DNA from 3 places in the Paraburkholderia sp. SIMBA_054 genome. Region 1 is predicted to be linked to each of the others. Evidence: predicted binding sites of a transcription regulator. Region 1 holds the regulator's gene; each other region holds the start of a gene.
What was found. Region 1 encodes LexA, which represses DNA repair genes until DNA is damaged. Its sites were predicted from a motif close to ACTGTATNNNNATACAGT; they were not measured.
Positions count from the first base shown of each region.

Region 2: recA (recombinase RecA) is a predicted target of LexA. The motif match lies at 3,285-3,302, and genes of this name have one in related genera.
Region 3: imuA (translesion DNA synthesis-associated protein ImuA) is a predicted target of LexA. The motif match lies at 1,257-1,274, and genes of this name have one in related genera.

Region 1 is NZ_JAWRXV010000069.1:37,386-45,274, forward strand. Features, by position in the region: gene cysT (sulfate ABC transporter permease subunit CysT) at 1-777, opposite strand, end outside; gene SB822_RS46185 (sulfate ABC transporter substrate-binding protein) at 883-1,941, opposite strand; gene lexA (transcriptional repressor LexA) at 2,287-2,937, shown strand; gene SB822_RS46195 (hypothetical protein) at 2,965-3,309, shown strand; gene SB822_RS46200 (DUF2939 domain-containing protein) at 3,428-4,069, shown strand; gene SB822_RS46205 (universal stress protein) at 4,107-4,571, opposite strand; gene nodI (nodulation factor ABC transporter ATP-binding protein NodI) at 4,839-5,753, shown strand; gene SB822_RS46215 (ABC transporter permease) at 5,798-6,622, shown strand; gene SB822_RS46220 (hypothetical protein) at 6,677-7,099, opposite strand; gene SB822_RS46225 (permease) at 7,348-7,889, opposite strand, start outside.
Region 2 is NZ_JAWRXV010000005.1:75,522-83,410, reverse strand. Features, by position in the region: gene SB822_RS07765 (MFS transporter) at 1-632, opposite strand, end outside; gene SB822_RS07760 (sensor histidine kinase) at 861-2,408, opposite strand; gene SB822_RS07755 (response regulator transcription factor) at 2,418-3,158, opposite strand; gene recA (recombinase RecA) at 3,394-4,470, shown strand; gene recX (recombination regulator RecX) at 4,478-5,248, shown strand; gene SB822_RS07740 (DUF2889 domain-containing protein) at 5,431-6,180, shown strand; gene sucC (ADP-forming succinate--CoA ligase subunit beta) at 6,236-7,405, shown strand; gene sucD (succinate--CoA ligase subunit alpha) at 7,521-7,889, shown strand, end outside.
Region 3 is NZ_JAWRXV010000092.1:10,894-18,782, reverse strand. Features, by position in the region: gene SB822_RS50770 (hypothetical protein) at 165-644, shown strand; gene SB822_RS50765 (hypothetical protein) at 657-1,115, opposite strand; gene imuA (translesion DNA synthesis-associated protein ImuA) at 1,294-2,001, shown strand; gene SB822_RS50755 (Y-family DNA polymerase) at 1,931-3,403, shown strand; gene SB822_RS50750 (error-prone DNA polymerase) at 3,407-6,553, shown strand; gene SB822_RS50745 (DUF2471 family protein) at 6,576-6,875, shown strand; gene SB822_RS50740 (hypothetical protein) at 6,976-7,485, shown strand.

The DNA of each region.
Region 1 (7,889 bases):
GAACGACACCACCAGCATCACGACAGCCAGCGCCGTCGCGCCCGCGTAATCGTATTGCTCCAGCTTCGTGATGATGAGCAGCGACGTGATCTCCGACTTCATCGGCACGTTGCCCGCGATGAAGATCACCGAGCCGTATTCGCCCAACGCACGCGCGAACGCCAATGCAAAGCCCGTCAGCAGCGCGGGAAACACACTGGGAAATACGACGCGCCGGAACGTCAGCCAGCGCGAGGCGCCCAGGCACGCGGCCGCCTCTTCCTGCTCGCGCTCGAACTCTTCGAGCACGGGCTGCACAGTCCGCACGACGAACGGCAAGCCGATGAAGGTCAGCGCGACCAGCACGCCCGCCGGTGTGAACGCGATCTTGATGCCGAGCGGTTCGAGAAACTGGCCGACCCAGCCATTGCCCGAATAGATCGCCGCGAGCGAGATGCCCGCCACCGATGTGGGCAGCGCAAACGGCAGATCGACGACGGCGTCGATGATGCGCTTGAACGGAAACTTGTAGCGCACCAGCACCCACGCGACCAGAAAGCCAAACACCGCGTTGATCAGCGCGCCACCGAGTGCCGAGAAGAACGTCAGCCGGTACGACGCGAGCACGCGTGGCGACGTAACGGCGCGCACGAACTGGCTCCAGTCGAGCGTGGCCGTCTTGAGAAAAGTGGCCGCGAGCGGAATTAGCACCACGAGGCTCAGATACGCCAGCGTGATGCCGAGCGTCAGGCCGAAGCCGGGTATCGCGCTCGGCTTGCGAAAGGTCAACGTCGTCATGCGAAAGCTCTTTCAGGTTTTATGCGTTGCAACGCGTGCCGTCGCACCATTGCCGAAAGCGCGCCCGAGGGCGCGCCTTTGTTCAAACATTGCCGCTGCGTGGTTTCACTGCGGTTGGTAGATCGAATCGAACACGCCGCCATCGGCAAAGTGCGTCTTCTGCGCGTTCGTCCAGCCGCCGAACGAGTCGTCGACCGTGTACAGCTTCAGCTTCGGAAACTTATCGGTGAGCGTGGCCGGCACCTTGTTCGAACGCGGACGGTAGAAGTTCCTCGCGGCGATTTCCTGACCTTGCTCGCTGTAGAGGAAGTTCAGATACGCGTCGGCGAGCTTGCGCGAGCCATGCTTGTCGACCACCTTGTCCACCACGGCGACGGGCGGCTCGGCCAGAATGCTCGCCGACGGCACCACGATCTCGAACTTGTCGGTGCCGAATTCCTTCACCGACAGGAACGCTTCGTTTTCCCATGCGATCAGCACATCGCCGATGCCACGCTGCACGAAGCTCGTCGTCGCGCCGCGCGCGCCGGAGTCGAGCACGCCCGCGTTCTTATACAGCTTCGACACGAATTCCTTCGCCTTCTGGTCGTTGCCGCCCGGCAGATGCGACGCGTACGCCCATGCCGCCAGATAGTTCCAGCGCGCGCCGCCCGACGTCTTCGGGTTCGGCGTCACGATCGACACGCCCGGCTTCACGAGATCGTCCCAGTCCTTGATGTGCTTCGGGTTGCCCTTGCGCACGAGGAACACGATCGTCGACGTGTACGGCGACGCGTTGTCGGGCAGGCGCTTCTGCCAGTCCTTGTTGATGAGGCCCTTGTTCGCGAGCGCGTCGATGTCATAAGCGAGCGCGAGCGTCACGACGTCGGCCTGCAGGCCGTCGAGCACCGAACGCGCCTGCGCGCCCGAGCCGCCGTGCGACTGCTTGAAGGTGACCGACTCGCCCGTCTTCGCCTTCCATTCCTTGCCGAAGGCCTGATTGACGTCCTGATACAGCTCGCGGGTCGGATCGTAGGAAACATTCAGCAGCGTGGTGTCCGCATGCGCCTGCGCGATCATCCCGACCGCCGACGCAGCGCCCAGCGCGAGCGCCGCGACCAACCGCTTCGCGCTGCCGCGCTTTGCCTTCTGTGCTCCTGCCAACCCCGTGATCCGAATGCCCATCGACCTTCTCCGTCTTGTTGGTGTGACTGCCTGGTTTCCGCTGATTGCCGCGTTTCGCTGCTGCGCAAGCGGCAAGCGCCTCTGCCGCTGCGTGGGCGTTGCTGCTGCATCAATGGAAGGCAGTCTATCCAGGTGGCTTCATCATTAAAAATAATGTTTCTTCATTTTTTAATACGCAATAGTGGTAAAGGAATGGTTTGCGTCCGCGAGCGCGTCCGTAGCGTCGTTTCAGCGTCGCCTTTCGACGTTCACACGACACCCGCCGCGACGAACTTAAAGTAAAGCTTGAAATGCGCCGAATACTGTATAAAAATACAGTCACCTGTCTATCCATACAGTGGCGCCATGACCAAACTCACCGCACGTCAGCAACAGGTTTTCGAACTGATCCGCCGCGCCATCGAGCGCACGGGCTTCCCGCCCACGCGGGCCGAGATCGCGGCCGAACTCGGCTTCAGCTCGGCGAACTCGGCGGAAGAACACCTGAGGGCGCTGGCGCGCAAGGGCGTGATCGAGCTGGCGGCGGGCGCGTCGCGCGGCATCCGCCTGCTCGCGGGCCAGGACGATTCCCCGCACCAGTTCACGCTGCCGCACGCGAGCATCATGCAGTTGTCACTGCCGCTCGTGGGCCGCGTGGCAGCCGGTAGCCCGATCCTCGCGCAAGAACATATCTCGCAGACTTATACGTGCGACCCGTCGCTGTTCTCCAGCAAGCCCGACTACCTGCTGAAGGTGCGCGGCCTGTCGATGCGCGACGCGGGCATCTTCGACGGCGACCTGCTCGCCGTGCAGAAAAAGAGCGAAGCGAAAGACGGCCAGATCATCATCGCGCGTCTGGGTGACGACGTGACCGTGAAGCGCCTGAAGCGCCGGCCCAACGGCATCGAGCTGATCGCCGAGAACCCCGATTACGAAAATATTTTTGTTCAGGCCGGCAGCGCGGAGTTCGCGCTGGAAGGCATCGCGGTCGGGTTGATCCGACCGACGGAATTCTAATTAGCTGAACACTGTCTGGAGAGACTCATGGAACGCCTTGCCCGCTTGCTGCCCTTTCGCCAGTTCGGTCGTCTGCGCCATCTGCGCGAGCTTGTCCCTTGTGGTTCGCTGACGGCGCTTGCGTCGAACGTCACGGGCGGCACGGCATCGCTGTTCGATGAAGAACCCCAACCGCTGCCGTCCGCGCAGCCGGCATTCGCACGCGTGTCGCTGAACTCGGGCCTCAATGCGGAACCGGCGCGGCGCGCGCCCGTGCGGGTCTACCACGGGTCGTCGCGACTCATCATGGTCGGCACGGTGGACGCCGTGTGCAATATGATCGATCGCGCGATTGCGGAGCAAGGCGATCAGTTGGCCCAGCAGGCGGCGTGAGCGCGGTACAGGCGTGTGACATTCACGCTGAGAAACGCTTGCTTGCAAACTTGCGGGATCGTTTCGGTGCCGATCGGGTCCACACCTGATCGATATTGAAAACGGAGCGTTCTGCACAATGGCAGGTTTGATAAGGATGAAAGGCCGGGTTGGCCGGTCGATTCTGATCGCGTTGATCGTGATCGTCGTCGTGGCCGCGCTGGGTTATGCGTACGCATCGCCGTATATCGCGCTCGACCGGCTCAAACGCGCCGCCGATTCCCGAGATGTCGAAACGGTCAACGCGTACGTCGATTATCCGGCGCTGCGCGACAGCCTCAAGCTACAGGTCACGGGATTGCTGACGCGCCGGCTCGACGTGCAGCACAACGGCAATCCGCTAGCTGCCATCGGCGCGATGATCGGCGTTGCATTGATTGGTCCGCTCGTCGATGCCTATGCGACGCCGGATGGTGTCGCCGCGTTGCTCAACGGCATTCCGCCGCGCGGCGAACCGGGAGAGCGCCCGCCTCCGCCGCCCGCTGCTCGAGCGGACAATCCGGCGCCCAACTCGCCACAAACGCCTGCGCCCGCATCTAGCCAGGCTAGTGCCAATAGCAACACGCCGCCGCAGCCGCCGCAAACCACGGCGGGATATCGCGGTGTCAATGAGTTCGTTGTGAGCTATCAGCACGGTGTCGGCGACACGCGCTATGCGGCGATTTTTCGTAGGCAGGGGCTTTTCACGTGGAAGCTGTCAGCCGTCGATCTGAACGGCTGACGCTTCTTCACAACACGTGCGCCAGATGGCGGCTGCCTCACGCAGCCGCCTGCTCCTCCTCAGCCGCCGACGAGCACGCGACCAGAATGCTGCACGACACGCGGTCCAGCAGCGGCGTATTGCCCGCGCCCATCCACCAGCGCGACAGTCCCGTGCGGCAACGATGCCCGACCACCACGAGATCGGCGTGCAACTCGGTCGCTAGCGACGCAATTTCGTCGATGGGATGACCAAACGCGAAATGCCCCGTCGCCTTCACGCCACGTTCCGTGAGCCAGTCGACGCCTTCCTGCAGAATTTCACGCGCGGTCTTTTCGAAGCTGCCGCATGCGACGTCCGTCAGCAGGCCTGCGCTTTGCGCGATGCTCGAACGCATGTCGACGACCGACAGCAAATGCGTTTCCGCGCCCAGATCGAGCGCCAGATTCGCGCCGCAACGCAATGCCTTGCGGCCTTCACGCGAGCCGTCGTAGCACAGCAGAATCTTGTTGTAGCTCGCCATTTTGCTTCCCCCCATGCCCGCGACTATCGCGGTCTCATCTGAATCATGGTGCGCCGCAATTCCACATGCAAGGGATGGAAAACGCTAAGTGCGGTGGCCCGCGCAGTCCGCCATGACGCGGTGCAAGATCGTGCACACGATCCGCCAGCGATGCGCATCCATGCGCCAAACGTGGCGCGCACGATGCCCTAAAATAGGCAGCCGTCTCGCGCTTTGCACCCCGCTTTGCACCCGACACGCACCTATTCAGGGAACATCCGTCTTCGTATGTCTGAAGCTGCAATCGAATTTCATCAGGTCGAGAAGCGCTACGGCGAGAAAACTGTCGTCGACGGCTTGTCGTTTCATGTGCGCGCGGGCGAATGTTTCGGACTGCTCGGTCCCAATGGCGCAGGCAAGACCACGACGCTGCGCATGCTGCTCGGCATTGCGGCACCCGATGCAGGCAGCATCCGTTTGTGCGGCGAACCGATTCCAGTGCGCTCACGCTTCGCGCGGGCGCGCGTCGGCGTCGTGCCGCAGTTCGACAATCTCGATCCCGATTTCACGGTCCGCGAAAACCTGCTCGTGTTCGGCCGCTACTTCGGCCTGTCCGCCGCGCAGTGTCGCGCGATGGTGCCGACGCTGCTCGAATTCGCGCGCCTCGAAAGCAAGGCGGATGCGCGCGTCGGCGAGTTGTCGGGCGGGATGAAACGGCGGCTCACGCTCGCGCGCGCGCTCATCAACGACCCTGACGTGCTCATCATGGACGAGCCGACGACAGGCCTCGATCCGCAGGCGCGCCATCTGATCTGGGAGCGGCTGCGCTCGCTGCTCGCGCGCGGCAAGACGATTCTGCTGACCACGCACTTCATGGAAGAAGCCGAGCGTCTGTGTCACCGGCTGTGCGTGATCGAGGAAGGACGCAAGATCGCGGAAGGCGCGCCGAATGAATTGATCGCTTCGGAAATAGGCTGCGACGTGATCGAAGTGTACGGCCCCGATCCGGCAAAGCTGCGCGACGAACTGGCGCCGCTGTCGGTACGCACCGAGATCAGCGGCGAGACGCTCTTCTGTTATGTCGACGACCCGCAACCGGTTCATGCGCGGCTGAAACAGCGCGCGGGGCTGCGTTATCTGCACCGGCCGGCAAATCTCGAAGACGTGTTTTTGCGTCTGACCGGCCGCGAAATGCAGGACTGACGGGCACACAATAATTTGCCAACGACATCAGGCGCACCGCACACATGGACTTACGCACCTACAACACCCCCGAGCACGCCGCGACACGCGAGCGCTTCGCCGCGTTGCCCGCGAACGCCGTCAACTGGATTGCCGTCTGGCGGCGCAACTATCTGGTGTGGCGCAAGCTCGCGCTCGCGTCGATGTTCGGCAATCTCGCCGATCCGATGATCTACCTGTTCGGCCTCGGCTTCGGCCTGGGGCTCATGGTCGGATATGTCGACGGTGTCTCGTACATCTCGTTCCTCGCGGCGGGCACGGTGGCGTCGAGCGTGATGATGTCGGCGAGCTTCGAGTCGATGTATTCGGGCTTTTCGCGGATGCACGTACAGCGCACCTGGGAAGCGATCATGCACACGCCGCTCACACTCGGCGACATCGTGCTCGGCGAGGTCGTGTGGGCGGCCAGCAAGGCTGTGCTGTCGGGCGCCGCCATCATGGTCGTGGCGGGCGCGCTCGGTTATGCGAGCTTTCCGTCGATGCTCATCGCATTGCCCGTCATCGTGCTGGCGGGGCTTGCGTTTGCGAGCACGGCGATGATCGTGACGGCGCTCGCGCCCTCGTACGATTTCTTCATGTTCTATCAGACGCTGGTGCTCACGCCGATGCTGTTGCTCTCGGGCGTGTTCTTTCCGCTGTCGCAATTGCCGCACGCTGCGCAGTTCGCCGCGCAACTGCTGCCGCTCGCCCACACCGTCGACCTTATCCGTCCAGCGCTGCTCGACCGTCCGATGAACGACGCGGCGCTGCACGTGGCCGTGCTGGCCGCGTATGTGGTGGTGCCGTTCTGCGTATCGGCGGTGCTGTTCCGCCGCCGCATGATGCGCTGAGGGCGCCGCGCGCAGGTTCATACGCGGCGGCGCCCTCAAGCCGATTCAATCAGATCACTCTTCGTCGTCCGACCACGGCACGTCGACGTCCGAGATGAACTCGACCGTCGCGAACGGCCCGCCTTCCTGGCGACCGATCTTGCCGTCCGCGCGATGCCATTCCACGCGGAACATCGTACCCGGATCGTCGGAGCGCAAACGGATCGTGCGCAACTCTTCCGGATCGGCTTCCTCGACGGGGCCATCGAGCGAAACGAGCAGCGCCTGCGGCCACATGCCGTCGACGGGATCGTAAATGCGGTCGCCGTCGGGAATCGACGTATGCGCTTCGACGCCGATCGTCGCCGATGCGTCGATGATCATCTTGCCCAATGCGCGCAGCACGGCTGTTGCGCGTGCCGAGTTGGCCTGACGGATAGCGAGATCCCCGCGCGTCAGCGCCTGCTCGAGTTTCGGATTGGTCTTTTGTTGGGCCATGCGATGTCCTGAATTATCTGGTTGGCGCTTGCACGCCGTTTTCTGCAGCTGAATGATTCGTCCTGTCTTGCGCCGCGTTGGCAGCATGAACGGGCGCCATCGTAGCATTTGCGTCCGTCCGCCTGCGTCTTGCAGTGCAACAAGGCAACGCCCATGCAACCAGGCGATGCATGCGATCGCGCGCTTGCCTCCCCAGTTTAGGACGAGATTCGCCGCCGCGACGCCGCGTTTTAATTACAAGCGCTTGCTCAGAAGCCGAGCGCCACGGCCAGCAGCCCGGCCAGCACGCCGAACGCGACCACGCCGACGGCGACGACGCTCAGCACGCGCGGCCGGAACGAGCGCGCGAGCATCGCGAGCGACGGCACGCTGATGGGCGGCAGCGTCATCAGCAGCGCGCCCGCAGGCCCGACGCCCATACCGAGCGACAGCATCGCCTGAACGATGGGCACCTCGCCCGCCGTCGGGATCACGAACAGCGTGCCCGCGACGGCCAGCGCGACGATCCATACGATGTCGTTGCCGATCTCCGGCCCGACTTGCGGAAAGAGCCACGCGCGCGCCGCGCCGAGCAGCAGGACCAGCACGATGTATTCCGGCACGAGGCGTACGGCCATCCGCGCGAAGATCGACAGCCAGCGCGCGAACGGATTGCCGTCACGCTGCTCGCCGACCAGTTCGACGAGGTGCGCGTCGGCCGCTTGCGCTTCCGTGGGTGTCACGAGCCGGTTCGCCAGATAGCCGAGGCCGAACACCATCGCGATGCCGAGCACGAGCCGCAACCCGGCCC
Region 2 (7,889 bases), on a different contig from region 1:
ATCCACACCGAGATGCCGAGCAGCGCCAGCGACGCGACGAACGGAATGCGCCAGCCCCATGCGCCGAACGCGTCTTCGCCCATTGCCGTGCGTACGCCGAGAATCACGAGCAGCGACAGGAACAGGCCGAGCGTTGCCGTCGTCTGGATCCACGCGGTGTAGAAGCCACGACGGTTGGCGGGCGCATGTTCTGCGACGTAAGTCGCGGCGCCGCCGTACTCGCCGCCGAGGGCAAGACCCTGCAGCAGACGCATCGCGATGAAGATCACCGGCGATGCCATGCCGATCGCCGCATAGCCCGGCAGGAAACCGACCACGCAGGTCGACAGGCCCATGATCACGATTGTGATCAGGAACGTGTACTTGCGGCCGACCATGTCGCCGAGCCGCCCGAACACCAGCGCGCCGAACGGACGCACTGCGAAACCGGCCGCGAAGCCGAGAAGGGTAAAGATGAATGCGGCTGTCGGATTGACGCCTGAGAAAAAGCTCTTGCTGATGAAGGCCGCGAGCGAGCCAGCCAGATAAAAGTCGTACCACTCGAAAACCGTCCCCAACGATGACGCGAAGATTACCCGTTTCTCTTCTTTCGTCATCGGCGCGTGCGAGATTTGCCCGCTTACGGTAGCCATATGTCGTCTCCAGTATTGATATCAGTCGCGGCTCGCCAGGTCGGGCGTGTCCGTGTAGCGATTATTGGAGTGGAAACTTACGGCCTTCTGACTCGGGAAGGGTTTGTTTGAGAGTGTTGAAAATCGTGGAATTTCTCGCTTAATGTTCGCAACGTCGGCTATTGCATGCTTTATTGCGGCTAAACTGGTGGCATGTTAGTGCTGACTGAAATGCGTGAAACTGACGGATTAGGGTAAATCCCGTACACGATCCATCATCCTTAAGCTGACGCGAACGAGGGTTCCGGCGAGGCGCGGCGACGTCTGATAGACGTTGTCCTCGATGGCAAGCGTGCCGCCGTGCATCGTCGCGATTTCGCGGACGATGGCCAGACCCAGTCCGCTGCCGTCACCTTCGCGCCCGAGAATCCGGTAGAAGCGCTCGACCACGCGTTCACGCTCGGCGGCGGGAATGCCAAGGCCCGTGTCCTCTACTTCGAGATGAGCCATGCGGGCGACGTCGTCGCGCCGCACCCGCACGGTGATCCGTCCGCCTGCGGGCGTGTAGCGGATCGCGTTGTCGATCAGGTTCGACAGCATCTCGCGCAACATCACGGGGTTGCCTTCCACTTCGATCGCTTCTTCGGGCGTCTCCGGACCTTCGTAGCCGAGATCCATCTGCTTTGCGAGCGCGGGCTGGACCCAGTCGCGCACGGCGCTGCGGGCAACGTCGCCAATCTCGACGGGCGTGAAGATCTGGCCGGACATGCGGTTCTCCGCGCGCGCGAGCGCAAGCAACTGCGTGACGAGCCGCGCGGCGTGCTCCGAGCTCGTCGCGATCTGCTCGAGCGAGCGATGCACTTCCGCCGACGCATCCTGGCGCAGCGCCAGCTCGGCTTGTGTACGCAAGCCCGCGAGCGGTGTCTTCATCTGATGCGCGGCATCGGCGATGAAGCGCTTTTGCAGTTCCATGTTCTGTTCGAGACGCGTCAGCAGATCGTTGAACGACGTGACGAGCGGCTCGATTTCCGGCGGCGCGCGGCGCGCTTCGAGCGGCGACAGGTCATCGGGGCGCCGCGCGCGAATATGCGCCTGCAGCGCGTGCAGCGGCGCAAGACCGCGCGACAGCCCGAACCACACGAGCAGGATGGCGAGCGGCAGGATCACGAACTGCGGCAGGATCACGCCCTTGATGATGTCGTTGGCGAGCGCGCTGCGTTTATCGAGCGTTTCGGCCACCTGCACGAGCACGGGCTGCGCGCCCGGCGTCTGCGGAAACTCGACGGTGGTGTACGCGACGCGGATGTCGTTGCCGCGCACCATGTCGTCGCGAAACTCGACGATGCCCGGCTGCGGCCGGTCTTCCTCGCGCGGCAGCGGCATGTCGCGGTCGCCTGCAACCAGCTCGCCGCGTGTGCCGAGCACCTGATAGAACACGCTATCTATATTGTCGGCACGAAGAAAATCACGCGTCGAATCGGGCAGCGTCAGCTCGGCGATGCCATTGACGGGGTGAATCTGCCGCGCGAGCACGTAGGCGTCGGTTTCGAGCGCGCGATCGAACGGTCCGTTCGCAATCGACTTCGCGACCAGGTACGTGACGGCAAGGCTCATCGGCCATAGCAGCAGCAACGGCGCGAGCATCCAGTCGAGGATCTCGCCGAAGAGCGAACGCGGACGCGTCTCCGCAGCCGCCTCGGTTTCATCGGGCGGCGCGAAAGGATTCGCGTAGCGCGCGTCGCGGACTTCGTCGAGATCCGCCGCGTGCGCCGTGGCGCGCGGTGCGCGGACGGACATGGAACGCCTTTACTTGAAGTAGTGGCTTGCTGGCATCGCAGCGGGCGCGTCGGACGGCTCGGACTGCTGCGCCGGCGTCTGGGGCGCAGCCTTCTCCAGACAGTAACCCAACCCGCGCACGGTGATGATGCGCACGCCGCTCGGTTCGATCTTCTTGCGCAGCCGGTGCACGTACACCTCGATCGCGTTGTTGCTGACCTCTTCGCCCCATTCACACAGGTGATCGACCAGCTGTTCCTTCGACACCAGCCGCCCGATCCGCTGCAACAGGACTTCGAGCAATCCTAGCTCACGCGCGGACAGATCGATAACCTGCTCATTGGCATAGGCAATCCGGCCGACCTGATCGAACGACAGCGAGCCGTGCTTGACGACGGTCGGCCCGCCGCCCGCGCCGCGCCGCGTGAGGGCACGCACGCGGGCTTCGAGCTCGTTCAGCGCGAAGGGCTTGGCCATGTAATCGTCGGCGCCGAGATCGAGGCCCTTCACGCGCTCGTCGACGCTGTCGGCTGCCGTCAGGATCAGCACGGGTACGTTCGAATTGCGCGCGCGCAGACGCCGCAGCACTTCGAGGCCGGACATTTTCGGCAGGCCGAGATCGAGGATGACGAGGTCGAAAGTCTGCATCGACAGCGCGGTATCCGCTTCCGCTCCCGTCTTCACATGGTCAACGGCGTATGCCGATTGGCGGAGTGATCGGACGAGACCGTCCGCGAGTATGCTGTCGTCTTCGGCAATGAGAATTCGCATGATGCGCCCTGCCCGGCCGGCACCGGGGTGCTCCGGCGCACAGCGTCTCCGAAAGATTTTGTTGGTAGTCGGTGTTGTCCGTTTGCACATGTGGACGTCCGCATGCGAATCGGGCTTGCCAAGACTACTGTTTTTTTATACAGTGTCTGCGTTTAGCGTGCTGGTTGGTCGAACCGGGTTCACAACGGCCTGCACACCTGCCTCAGACGCCGTTCATCATAGCAAAGGACGATTCATGGAAGAAAGCAAGAAAGGCTCGGCTGGACTGACTGCGGAAAAGAGCAAGGCACTCGCGGCCGCGCTTGCGCAGATCGAAAAGCAGTTCGGCAAAGGGTCGGTCATGCGGCTCGGCCAGGGTGAGGCAGTCGAAGATATCCAGGTGGTCTCCACGGGATCGCTGGGGCTCGACATCGCGCTGGGCGTCGGTGGTCTGCCGCGTGGCCGTGTGGTGGAAATCTACGGGCCGGAATCGTCGGGTAAAACCACGCTGACGCTGCAGGTCGTCGCCGAAATGCAGAAGCTTGGCGGCACGGCAGCATTCATCGACGCGGAACACGCGCTGGATATTCAGTACGCGCAAAAGCTCGGCGTGGACGTCAGCGACCTTCTGGTTTCGCAGCCGGACACCGGCGAACAGGCGCTCGAAATCGCGGATGCGCTGGTGCGTTCGGGGTCGATCGACATGATCGTGATCGACTCGGTCGCGGCGCTGGTGCCGAAGGCCGAAATCGAAGGCGAAATGGGCGATTCGCTGCCGGGTCTGCAGGCGCGTCTGATGTCGCAGGCGCTGCGCAAGTTGACGGGCACGATCAAGCGCACGAACTGCCTCGTGATCTTCATCAACCAGATCCGCATGAAGATCGGCGTCATGTTCGGCAACCCGGAAACCACCACGGGTGGTAACGCGCTGAAGTTCTACGCGTCGGTGCGTCTGGACATTCGCCGTATCGGTTCGATCAAGAAGAACGACGAAGTGATCGGCAACGAAACGCGCGTGAAGGTGGTGAAGAACAAGGTGGCGCCGCCATTCCGCGAAGCGATCTTTGACATCCTCTACGGCGAAGGTATCTCGCGTCAGGGCGAAATCATCGACCTCGGCGTGCAGGCAAAGATCGTCGACAAGGCGGGCGCCTGGTACAGCTACAGCGGCGAACGCATTGGTCAAGGCAAGGACAACGCGCGTGAATTCCTGCGCGAGAATCCGGACATTGCACGCGAGATCGAAAACCGTATCCGTGAGTCGCTGGGCGTGAATGCCATGCCGGCGGGCGCTGCCGTCAGTGCCGACGAGGAAGTGGGCGAAGAGGAGTAATCGTCGCGTGATACGCAAGGGCCGCTCTGCTTCCTCGACTACGGGCGCAGGACGCAGCGCGGGCGGCCCGCGTGACGACGATGCATTCGAATCGTCGTCACGCTTGTCTTCAAGCCCGTCTGCTTCTACGGCAGCATCGTTTTCAAACGACTCGTCATCCGACAACTTCGATCCATTCGAATCGTTCGATGCTCACGATCGTGCCGCCGGTCTGGGTGCCGCTTCGCGTGACCGCCCGGACGCGGATGCCAGCAGCGAAGAAGTCACCTATACGCGCTCGCGTCGCCAGCCAGGCGAAGGCAAACCCGCTGATACAGCGAGCCGCGCCTCACAACGTCCCACACGCTCTCTCAAAGGCCGTGCGCTCGGCTATCTTTCGCGCCGCGAGTACAGTCGCGCGGAGTTGTCGCGCAAGCTCTCGCCATACGCGGAAGAGGGCGAATCAATCGACGCATTGCTGGATTCGCTCGAAAGCGAAGGCTGGCTGTCGGATTCTCGTTTCGCGGAAAGCCTGCTTAATCGGCGTGCATCGCGCATGGGCGCGGGCCGCATCGTCAACGAACTCAAGCGTCATTCGGTCGGACAGGAACTGGTCGAAGAAGTGAGCGCGCAGTTACGCGAAACCGAACTGGCGCGGGCTCAGGCGGTGTGGCGCAAGAAGTTCGGCGCGTTGCCCGAAACACCCAACGAACGCGCAAAGCAGGCGCGCTTTCTTGCCACGCGGGGTTTTTCTCAGGGAATCATCGGGAAGATTCTCAAGGGTATCGACGAAGACTGACCGTCCGAATAGGCCGGCGTGCGACGCGCAAAAAAATGACGCACTGCACGAAACACCAGGCTGCCACGCCACCCTCGAGACCGCTCAAACCCGGCCCCATTAAGCCTCTGCGGGCTTCGGCCAGTCTCAAATACCCAGTATGCTAAAATTCAACGGTTCTTAAATCCGGCCTTTGTTCTCGCATGCCGCTCTCTCCGCCAGTGTCCCGACAGTTGCGCCATCGCCGCGCAATCCGAGCGGACGCATACGAGCGTGAAGATGGGCTGTGGGATATCGAGGCATGCCTCACCGACGACAAGCCGCGTGACGTTAAGCTTGCGTCGGGTGTCCGGCCGAACGGCCTGCCGATCCATGAACTCTGGCTCCGCATCACGATCGATCGCAAGCTCAATGTCGTCGACGCTGAAGCGTCGTCCGACTGGGTTCCGTATCCCGGTCTGTGTGAAGTCTCCAATCCCGCCTATCGCGCCCTCATCGGGCTCAATCTGTTGCAAAACTTCCGTCGCGATGCTGCCCGTTTGCTGGCCGGCACGACAGGCTGCACGCATCTCACCGAGTTGTGCGCAATCCTGCCGACTGCCGCCATCCAGGCGTTCGCGGGCGACGTGTGGAATACCGACAAAGGCGGGCCAGGAAGCGAGGAGCACGCGGGTTCATCCACTGGATCGGCAGACGGTTCAACCCGAGGCACGCAAGGCAGCACGGGACAAGACGCCCAAGACAACGCTTCGAGCGGGCAAGCAAGCGAACAGGCGAGCGAGCAATCAAACGACAAACCGCCATTCCAGTTGGGCCGCTGCCATGCGCTGCGGTTCGACGGCGAGGCGGTGCGACAGTTTTATCCGCGCTGGTACGGCCACGCGCCGCGTTCAGCGGATCGCGCGGATGCCGCACCCAACGGACAGGCCGTGAAGACGGCGCGTCCGGAGTAAGCGGTCCAGCCGGAAGCGAAGTTCAATCCAACTCTCAGACTGAAGGGAATCACGCATGAAGATTCACGAGTACCAGGGTAAGGAAATCCTGCGGAAATTCGGAGTCGCGGTACCGCGCGGCAAGCCGGTCTTCTCGGTGGATGATGCGGTCAAGGCCGCTCAAGAGCTCGGTGGCCCGGTGTGGGTCGTCAAGGCTCAGATCCACGCGGGTGGCCGTGGCAAGGGTGGCGGCGTGAAGGTTGCGAAGTCGCTGGACCAGGTTCGTGAGTACTCGAACCAGATCCTCGGCATGCAGCTCGTCACGCACCAGACGGGCCCGGAAGGCCAGAAGGTGAATCGCCTGCTGATCGAAGAAGGCGCTGACATCAAGAAGGAACTGTATGTCGGTCTCGTGATCGATCGCGTTTCGCAAAAGATCGTCGTGATGGCGTCGAGCGAAGGCGGCATGGACGTCGAAGAAGTCGCAGAAAAGACGCCCGAGCTGATCCACAAGATCGCGGTCGATCCGTCGACGGGTCTGAAAGACGCCGAAGCTGACGATCTCGCGAAGAAGATCGGCGTGCCCGACGCATCGATCCCGCAAGCGCGCGCGATCCTGCAAGGCCTGTACAAGGCATTCTGGGAAACGGACGCATCGCTGGCCGAAATCAACCCGCTGATCCTGACGGGCGACGGCAAGGTGATCGCGCTGGACGCCAAGTTCAACTTCGATTCGAACGCACTGTTCCGTCATCCGGAAATCGTCGCTTACCGCGATCTGGACGAAGAAGATCCGGCTGAAGTCGAAGCGTCGAAGTTCGACCTCGCGTACATCTCGCTCGACGGCAACATCGGCTGCCTGGTGAACGGCGCTGGTCTGGCGATGGCGACGATGGACACGATCAAGCTGTTCGGCGGCGAGCCGGCGAACTTCCTCGACGTCGGCGGTGGCGCGACGACCGAGAAGGTCACGGAAGCGTTCAAGCTGATGCTGAAGAACCCGAACCTGACGGCGATTCTCGTCAACATCTTCGGCGGCATCATGCGTTGCGACGTGATCGCGGAAGGCGTGATCGCTGCTTCGAAGGCGGTCGATCTGCAAGTGCCGCTCGTCGTGCGCATGAAGGGCACGAACGAAGACCTCGGCAAGAAGATGCTGGCCGATTCCGGCCTGCCGATCATCTCGGCAGACAGCATGGAAGAAGCTGCGCAGAAGGTCGTCGCGGCTGCCGCAGGCAAGGCCTGATCGCCCCGGCGCTTATCACCGGATTACGAATGGCGGCGTGCGAGCGGCGCGGGCAAAGCGTATTTGCCGCGCGCAACGCTATTGAGCACGCCACCAAACGAACAGAGGTCAATACATGTCGATTCTGATCAACAAAGACACCAAGGTCATCACGCAGGGCATCACCGGCAAGACCGGTCAGTTCCACACGCGCGCATGCCGTGAATATGCAAACGGCCGCGAAGCATTCGTCGCGGGCGTGAACCCGAAGAAGGCTGGCGAAGATTTCGAAGGCATTCCCATCTACGCTAGCGTGAAGGAAGCCAAGGAAGAAACGGGCGCGACCGTCTCGGTCATCTACGTGCCGCCCGCAGGCGCCGCTGCTGCAATCTGGGAAGCCGTCGAAGCCGATCTCGATCTCGCGATCTGCATCACGGAAGGCATCCCCGTTCGCGACATGATCGAACTCAAGGCTCGCATGCGCGCGGAAAACCGCAAGACGCTG
Region 3 (7,889 bases), on a different contig from region 1:
CATTGCGCCCCGAACAGTCCAGCCACGACCAGTCTCCCGTGCCCGCCACAAGGCACCGCACGCGGCAGCGGGCATGAATAATCCCTGCTCGCGTCGCGCTCCCCTCCAGGAAGTCCGCCTCGCTGGCCGACAAATTGCTCTTCGATAGCCTATCGTGGGAGCAGGTGTGCGGCGAGGAGGCGGGCGTGTTCCACTTTTATCTCATTGATCCCGTCGGGCGTTCTGTCGTGAGAGTGAATGACGGATTCGATCGGGCCGCAGAACTGACGCACTGCGAAGTGCCCGAGCCCGACACCCTGTGGGCAGACGCATCGGAGCCGGATTCATCGGTCGATATTGCATATGACCCGGACGCTGAAGATCAGCCCGCTTTTTGTCTGAGGCTTGCGCTTGGCGGCACGACGACGGAACGTGTCGTTGCCGGCCGCGCGGTCCTGATGGCGTGCGGTGCAGTGCCGGACGACATCGCGCACCAGTTGTCAACGGCAGAGGCGGTTCAGGCGGCGATCGGTTTTGTGGGCAAGATCCGGACGGACGTCGCCGCCTGGCTGAGGTCCGGTGCACCAGAGAGTCGCGCGCCGGCCCGGCGCAGCGCCGCGTCTGGCCCCCGGAAACACCGTCACGGCACGTCCGGACGGCGATAGCCCGGCTGTCCGTCAGGCACGCTTGCGATGCTCGAACGACTCGCCTGCGCGAAAGCGCTCGAGCCGGTTACTCGCTTCGATGATCGCCGCGAGCGGCGCTCGCTGTAGCTGGGCGTCGTACATGCCAACGATCACAGCGAATTGCTCGAACCCCGACTCTTCCAGCGCCCAGACGCCCGATTCGCGGCCGCGATCAAACGCCGCACAGATGACCGCCTCCGCTGCCCGCATCTGTTCAAAGGTCGCTTCCCCGTATCCCGCCTCTGCGAGCAACCCGGAGAGGATCATCGTCTGACAAAGCGTCTGGGCTGCCGTGGCATTGCCCTGCCCTCTGCGCATCGCGTCAAGCGCCATATGCACGTGAAGCGCAAGGCGATCCGCCTCTGCGCGCGGCATGGGGAGAAGCAGCGCGCGGTTGCGGCGTGCGCGGGCAGCCTGGCTGATTCGTGCGAACGGTATGGGTCTGGCCATCGGGAATGAAGGTGAAATGCGGATAAAGCTGCGGTCGAAATGCTACCTCATGCGACGGCGGACGACGCGTCCATGCAGTCGCTGTGCAACAGTACCCGTCAAAAAACAGACGATGTAAGCGTGGACTTACCAGGCTATACTACTGTTTATATATACAGTGTTTTTTCTGGGGAGAGCGATGAGCGCCGTCATGCTACCCGAAGCGATCCATCCCGATTTATGGAGGGGCAACCAGCTTGCCCGCTCCGCATCGCGGGTCGTCCCTTGCGGCGACGAAGCCCTTGGGGCTGAACTGCCCGGCGGCGGCTGGCCGCGCGGCGCGCTGACCGATCTGCTCGTCCAGCAGACCGGTTGCGGCGAACTGCGTCTGCTGCGACCCGCCTTCGAGCGCCTGGGATTCAAACCTGTCGTGCTCCTGCAGCCGCCGCACAACGTCCAGCCGACCGCGTTCGCGTGGTGGGGCCTCGAGCCGTCCAACCTGCTGACGGTGAAGGCACCGAAGACTGCCGACGCGTTGTGGGCCGCCGAGCAGATTCTGCGCGCGGGCACCTGTGGCGCGCTCGTGTTCTGGCAGCAGCACGTGCGGCCCGAGGCGGTGCGCCGGCTGCACCTGGCCGCGCAGACGTCCGAGTCGCTCTTTTTCATGGTGCGGCCGCTCGCGACGACGCGCGACGCGTCGCCTGCACCACTGCGACTTGCGATCCGCGCTGCGAAAGGCGGCGTCGATGTCCAGTTTCTGAAGCGCCGCGGCCCCGCCCGCGATGAACCGCTGTTCGTGTCCCTGACGCCCTCCCCGATCCTGAACGTAAAACGCCATGCGACTGTGGATAGGCGTCCATCTCCCGTCGTTGTGCCTCGAAGTGTTCCGGCCGAAGTGGTCGCTTGAACCCGATGACGACGCAGGCCTTGCCGTGCTCGAAAAGGAGCGCGTCGTTGCCGCCGACCCGTCCGCGCGCGCGGCGGGCGTCTGCATCGGCATGCGTCGCGGCGGTGTCCTGACGCTCGCGCCTGCCACCGTCATGCAGGAGCGCAACAGCACGGCGGAGGTCAACGCAGTGCGCGAGATCGCGACAGGACTGTTGAACCTCTCACCGCAGGTCGTGATCGCCGAGGAAAGCACGGTGCTCGTCGACGTGTCGGCGAGTCTGCGGCTCTTTGGCGGCATCCGGTCGGTGCGTCGCATGGCGCGCCGGGTCGCCGATGCGATGGGTGTTACTGCCACGATCAGCGTCGCACCAACGGGACAGGCGGCATGGCTGCTCGCGCGGTACTGCGGCGGCGTTGCGCTGTCGCATGCCTCGCTGTCGCGCGCCCTCGCCGGACTGCCGGTCAACCTGCCCACGCCCACCCGACGCCACCTCGACTGGCTGACGGGCATCGGCTGCGAGACAGTCGGACAGCTTATGCGCCTGCCCCGTGCGGGACTGAAAAAACGCTGCGGCACGGCACTGCTCGATGTGCTTGACCGCGCCAATGGAGTCGCACCCGAAGTGTATGAATGGTTTGAAACGCCGCCGACCTTTCAGGCGCGCATCGAACTGCCCGACCGCATCGAGCACGCCGAAGCGTGTCTTTTTGCGGCCCGCCGGCTCGTCGTCCAGCTAACGGGCTGGCTGTCACAAAAGCAGCTGGCCGTCACGCGCATCGCGCTGCTGCTCGAACACGAACGAGGTCGCGACGCGATCGACCCGACGACAATCGAGGTGTCGCTTGCGGAACCGACGTGGCGCGAGGATCACCTGATGCGACTGCTCAAAGAGCGGCTGGGCCGCGTCGAACTCGCGGCGGCCGTCATTGCGTTGCAGCTCGTCGTGCAGGAAGTGAAGGAGGCAGAGCCCGCATCGGACTCACTGTTTCCGGAGCCGGGCGGGACGGCCGCCGATCACGCGCGGCTGCTCGAACTGCTGGTCGCACGCCTCGGTGTCGAAAACGTGCTGAAGCCCGCGCCCGTTGCCGATCATCGCCCCGAAGTCGCCGCCCGCTGGGTGCCCGTCACGGACAAGACGAAGTACGTCGCGCCGGCGACGGACACGCCGCGTCCCGCCTGGCTGCTGGAATCGCCGATCAAGTTGCTGATGCGCGGCGAGCGACCATTTTACGGCTTGCCACTGCGCACGGTGTCATCCGGTGAACGCGTCGAGGCGGGCTGGTTCCGGGGTGAGCCGGTGACGCGCGACTACTTCGTTGCCGAGGCCGACGACCATATCTGCTACTGGATCTACCGCGAGCGGATTGGCGCCGTCGACGAAGACGAGCCGCGCTGGTACCTGCATGGGCTGTTCGGATAAGCCATGCTGCCCGCTTCGTTCGGCCTGCCCGGCTATGCCGAGTTGCAGTGCGCGTCCAACTTCACGTTCCTGCAGGGCGCGTCGCACGCCGAGGAACTGGCCGCGCGCGCGGCGCAGCTCGGCTACGAGGCAATTGCGATCACCGACGAGTGCTCGCTGGCGGGCATCGTGCGTGCGCACGTCGCCGCGAAGGAAACGGGCATCAAGCTGCTGGTTGGCGCGCACTTTCGCGTCACGAACGCGGACGGCTCACCTGCCCTCGCCTTCACCGCGATCGCCCAGAACCGCGACGGCTACGGCAACCTGTCGGAACTCATCACGCTCGCGCGCACGCGCACGGCCAAGGGCACGTATGTCGTGTACCCGCACGATCTCGATCATCCCGATTCGCCTTACACACATCTGCGCGCGCTGCCCGACTGCCTGATCGTTTTGACGCCCGAGTACCACGCGAAGGATGTGCGCCTTGACGCGCAGGCGCTATGGGCGGCACAGACGTTTGGCACCGACCGCTGCTGGATCGGGCTCACTCTGCACGCCCGCGCGCTCGATGACCTGCATCGCAATACCGTCTATGACGTCGCCGAGCGGCATGGACTGAACGTGGTGGCCACCGGCCAGGTGCTGATGCATGTGCGTTCGCGCAAGCCGTTGCAGGACACACTGACGGCGATCCGCCTGAACCGGCCCGTGACCGAATGCGGGTTCGAGCTGGCGCCGAACGCCGAACAGCATCTTCGCTCACGGTTGAGGCTGGCCAACGTCTATGCGGTGGACGCGCTTGCACAGACGCTGAACATCGCGTCGCGCTGCACGTTCAAGCTCGACGAGCTCCGCTATGAGTACCCCGACGAACTCGTGCCGCCTGGCACCACGCCGACCGCCTATCTGCGACGCGAGACCTATCTGGGCGCCCAGCGGCGCTATCCGCGCGGCATTCCGCACAGCGTTCAGACCCAGATCGAGCACGAACTGTCGCTGATCGCCGACCTGAAGTACGAGCCGTACTTCCTGACGGTGTACGACATCGTGCGCTTCGCGCGCAACGAGGGCATCCTGTGTCAGGGGCGCGGCTCGGCGGCCAATTCGGCAGTCTGCTTTTGTCTTGGCGTCACAGAGGTCGATCCCGATCGGAGCAGCATGCTTTTCGAGCGCTTCATCAGCAAAGAGCGTGGAGAACCCCCGGACATCGACGTCGATTTTGAGCACCAGAGACGGGAAGAGGTCATCCAGTACATCTACCGTAAATACACGCGGACCCGCGCGGCGCTCGCGGCCGCCGTGACAACCTATCGACCGCGCTCCGCGATCCGCGATTCCGGCAAGGCGCTCGGGATCGATCCGGTGATCGTCGATCGCGTCGCCAAGGAGCATCACTGGTTTGATTCGAGCGCCGATCTTATCCGTCGCTTCGTTGATAGCGGACTCGACCCTGAGATGCCGATGATCCAGCAGTGGGCGACGCTCGCCGCGACACTGCTCGGCTTTCCCCGTCACCTGTCGCAGCACACAGGCGGCTTCGTAATCGCGCGAGGTAAGCTCTCGCGGCTCGTGCCCGTCGAAAATGCGTCGATGCAGGATCGCACCGTGATCCAGTGGGACAAGGACGATCTGGAAGCGCTCGGCCTGCTGAAAATCGACGTGCTCGCGCTCGGCATGCTGTCGGCGATCCGCCGCACGCTTGACCTGGTGTCGCAGCAGCGCGGCGAGCCCTTCGAGATGCAGGACATTCCGCCGGAGGACGAGGCCACCTACGACATGATCTGCGCAGCCGATACCGTCGGCGTGTTCCAGATCGAGTCGCGCGCACAGATGAGCATGCTGCCGCGCCTGAAACCGCGCGAGTTCTACGACCTTGTGATCGAAGTCGCGATCGTACGTCCCGGCCCTGTGCAGGGCGGCATGGTCCATCCGTACCTCCGCCGGCGGCAGGGATTGGAACCCGTAAGTTATCCGAGTCCTGACGTCGAACAGGCGCTGAAACGTACGCTAGGCGTGCCGATCTTCCAGGAGCAGGTGATGCAGGTCGCAATGCTCGCGGCAGGCTTCAGTGCGGGCGAGGCGGATCAGTTGCGCCGGGCGATGGCCGCATGGAAGCGCAAGGGCGGCCTGCAGCACTATCACGACCGCATCGTTGAAGGGATGCTCCAGCGCGGCTACGACCGCGAGTTCGCCGAATCCATCTTTGCGCAGATCCAGGGCTTTGGCGAATACGGCTTTCCCGAGAGTCACGCGGCGAGCTTCGCCCTACTCGTCTACGCAAGCTGCTGGCTCAAGCGCCACGAGCCAGCAGCGTTCCTGTGCGCCATGCTCAACAGCCAGCCCATGGGCTTCTACTCACCATCGCAACTTGTCCAGGATGCAAAACGTCATGGTGTCGGCGTGCTGCCCGTCGACGTGACAGTGAGCGACTGGGATTCAACGATGGAAGGCGACGGGAGCAAGGCGCACGTGCGACTTGGCATGTCCGTGGTCCGCGGCATGCGTGAGGAAACCGCGCAGCGCATCGAAGCGACGCGCGCGGTGAAGCCGTTCCGCGACGTCGCGGACCTCGCGAACCGGGCGCAGCTCGATCGCCATGACCTGCAGGTGCTCGCGGCCGCCAACGCGCTGAGGGCGCTCGCGGGCGACCGGCGGCAGGCACTATGGGCAGCCGTCGCCGCGGTCCCGGAAAAGGATCTGTTGCGCGCGACGGCGCGCGAGGAGGAAGCGCCCACGCTGGTCGCGCCAACCGAAGGACAGGACCTGATCGCCGACTACCGTTCGACGGGTCTGACACTAGGCCGCCATCCGCTCGCGCTGCTGCGCAAGAAGCTGCTCTCGATGCGCCTGATGCCTGCCGACGCGCTGTCGCGCTATCGCGACGGCCAGCTCGCGCGGGCGTGCGGCATCGTCACCGTACGCCAGCGCCCCGGTACCGCGAACGGCGTCATGTTCATGACGCTCGAGGACGAGACGGGGTCTGTGAACGTGATCGTCTGGCAGTCGGTGGTCGAACGGCAGCGGCGCGAGGCGCTCGGCTCGTCATTGCTCGCCGTCTATGGTGTGTGGCAGCGCCAGGGCGACGTGAAGCATATCGTCGCACAGCGGCTCGTCGACGTTTCGCACCTGCTCGGCGAACTGCCGACGGCGAGCCGGAATTTTCACTGAACTCAACGAAACGGAGTGATCGATGGGAAACTACAACGTGCTGTTTGACGCGCAGGCCGCCGTCGAGGCGGTCCTCCCGAATGTTGTCGCACGGCACCGCAGCAAAGGCGTCCTCACGTGGAAACTGATCCACCAGATTGAGGAAGAGGTGTTGTCTGAGGTCCGCGCGGAGGGACGGTTCAGCCAGCGGCTGCTGCAGATGATCTGCGCGCCCGCCGCCCTCTCCTATCCCAACGATGAGCGGCCCGTATCCTTCGAAGGCCATGACTTCGTGCCGATTGTCTTTTCGGCGATCGACCGCGCATGGCGGCAGGTGCATTAAGCCATTAAGCGCGCCCTGTGGAACGTGTCATGCTGTACTGCGCGTGAGCAGAGGGAGGTACGTCATGTGTTACAGGGATCCGGAGAAAGGCATTGCGCTGGTGCTCGAAGTGATTGGTGATTTAAGGAGCGCGCACGGCCACACGCCGCTTGAAGATTTCGATCATTTCTGCAGCTACTCGGGCCTATCCGAAGATGAGGTCGGCCGCCTGCCTTTTCTTTGGACAAAATACGGGTACCTGTCGGCATGGCAGCCTGCCGACGGGACGCCGCTCAGCAGCACAGATGCGCTTACAGGCGAGGCCCGCCGGCGCGAGGATGATGAGGTGGCCGTCGTGGCGTTCAGGTTGCAGCTCGGAATGCTGCTGCGTGACCTTCCGGTCGGAACTGTCGCCGAACTCGACGACCTATGTATCGCGTGGTGGAACGGCAACGATCTCGTTTTCGCGCACGTTTGCGACGATGACCCCGATCGGATCGAAGAGGAATTCGACCTCGACGATTGCGAATGGCACGAGCGGCGGGAGGCTTTTGAAACGTGGCTGAAGGAACCGAAGTACAGCTCGCGCGCCGAGGTTCGCGGCTGGGTGTTGCGACAGCGACAGCAATGAGAGGCTATCTATGCGCCGCGCGCTATTACACTCCCGGCACCTTACGCATCACCGGCGACGCTTGACATGTGGCGGACTGCTGTAAAACGAAGGTGTGCCATCCTTCACAGCAGACCAAACATATGCGTCGACGAGAACCAAAGATTTATGCAACGCTCCGCCGCCGTTATTGCACTGAAGCCCTGATTCGAATGGGCTTCAAATACACGAGTACGAGCGGTTCCACTCTCGTCAAACTCGGCGCGTTTCGGACGCCCTATGCGACCGCGTCGCGAGACGGCGAATTCTGGCGCGTCACGCCGCTCGTAGGGCCGCGCGTCTGGCGACCGCGATGAGTCGTTGTCGCTCGTCCCGATTTCGGGTGCCGCCTCTTTCAGCCATTGAACGTCTGTAAGCGACCCACT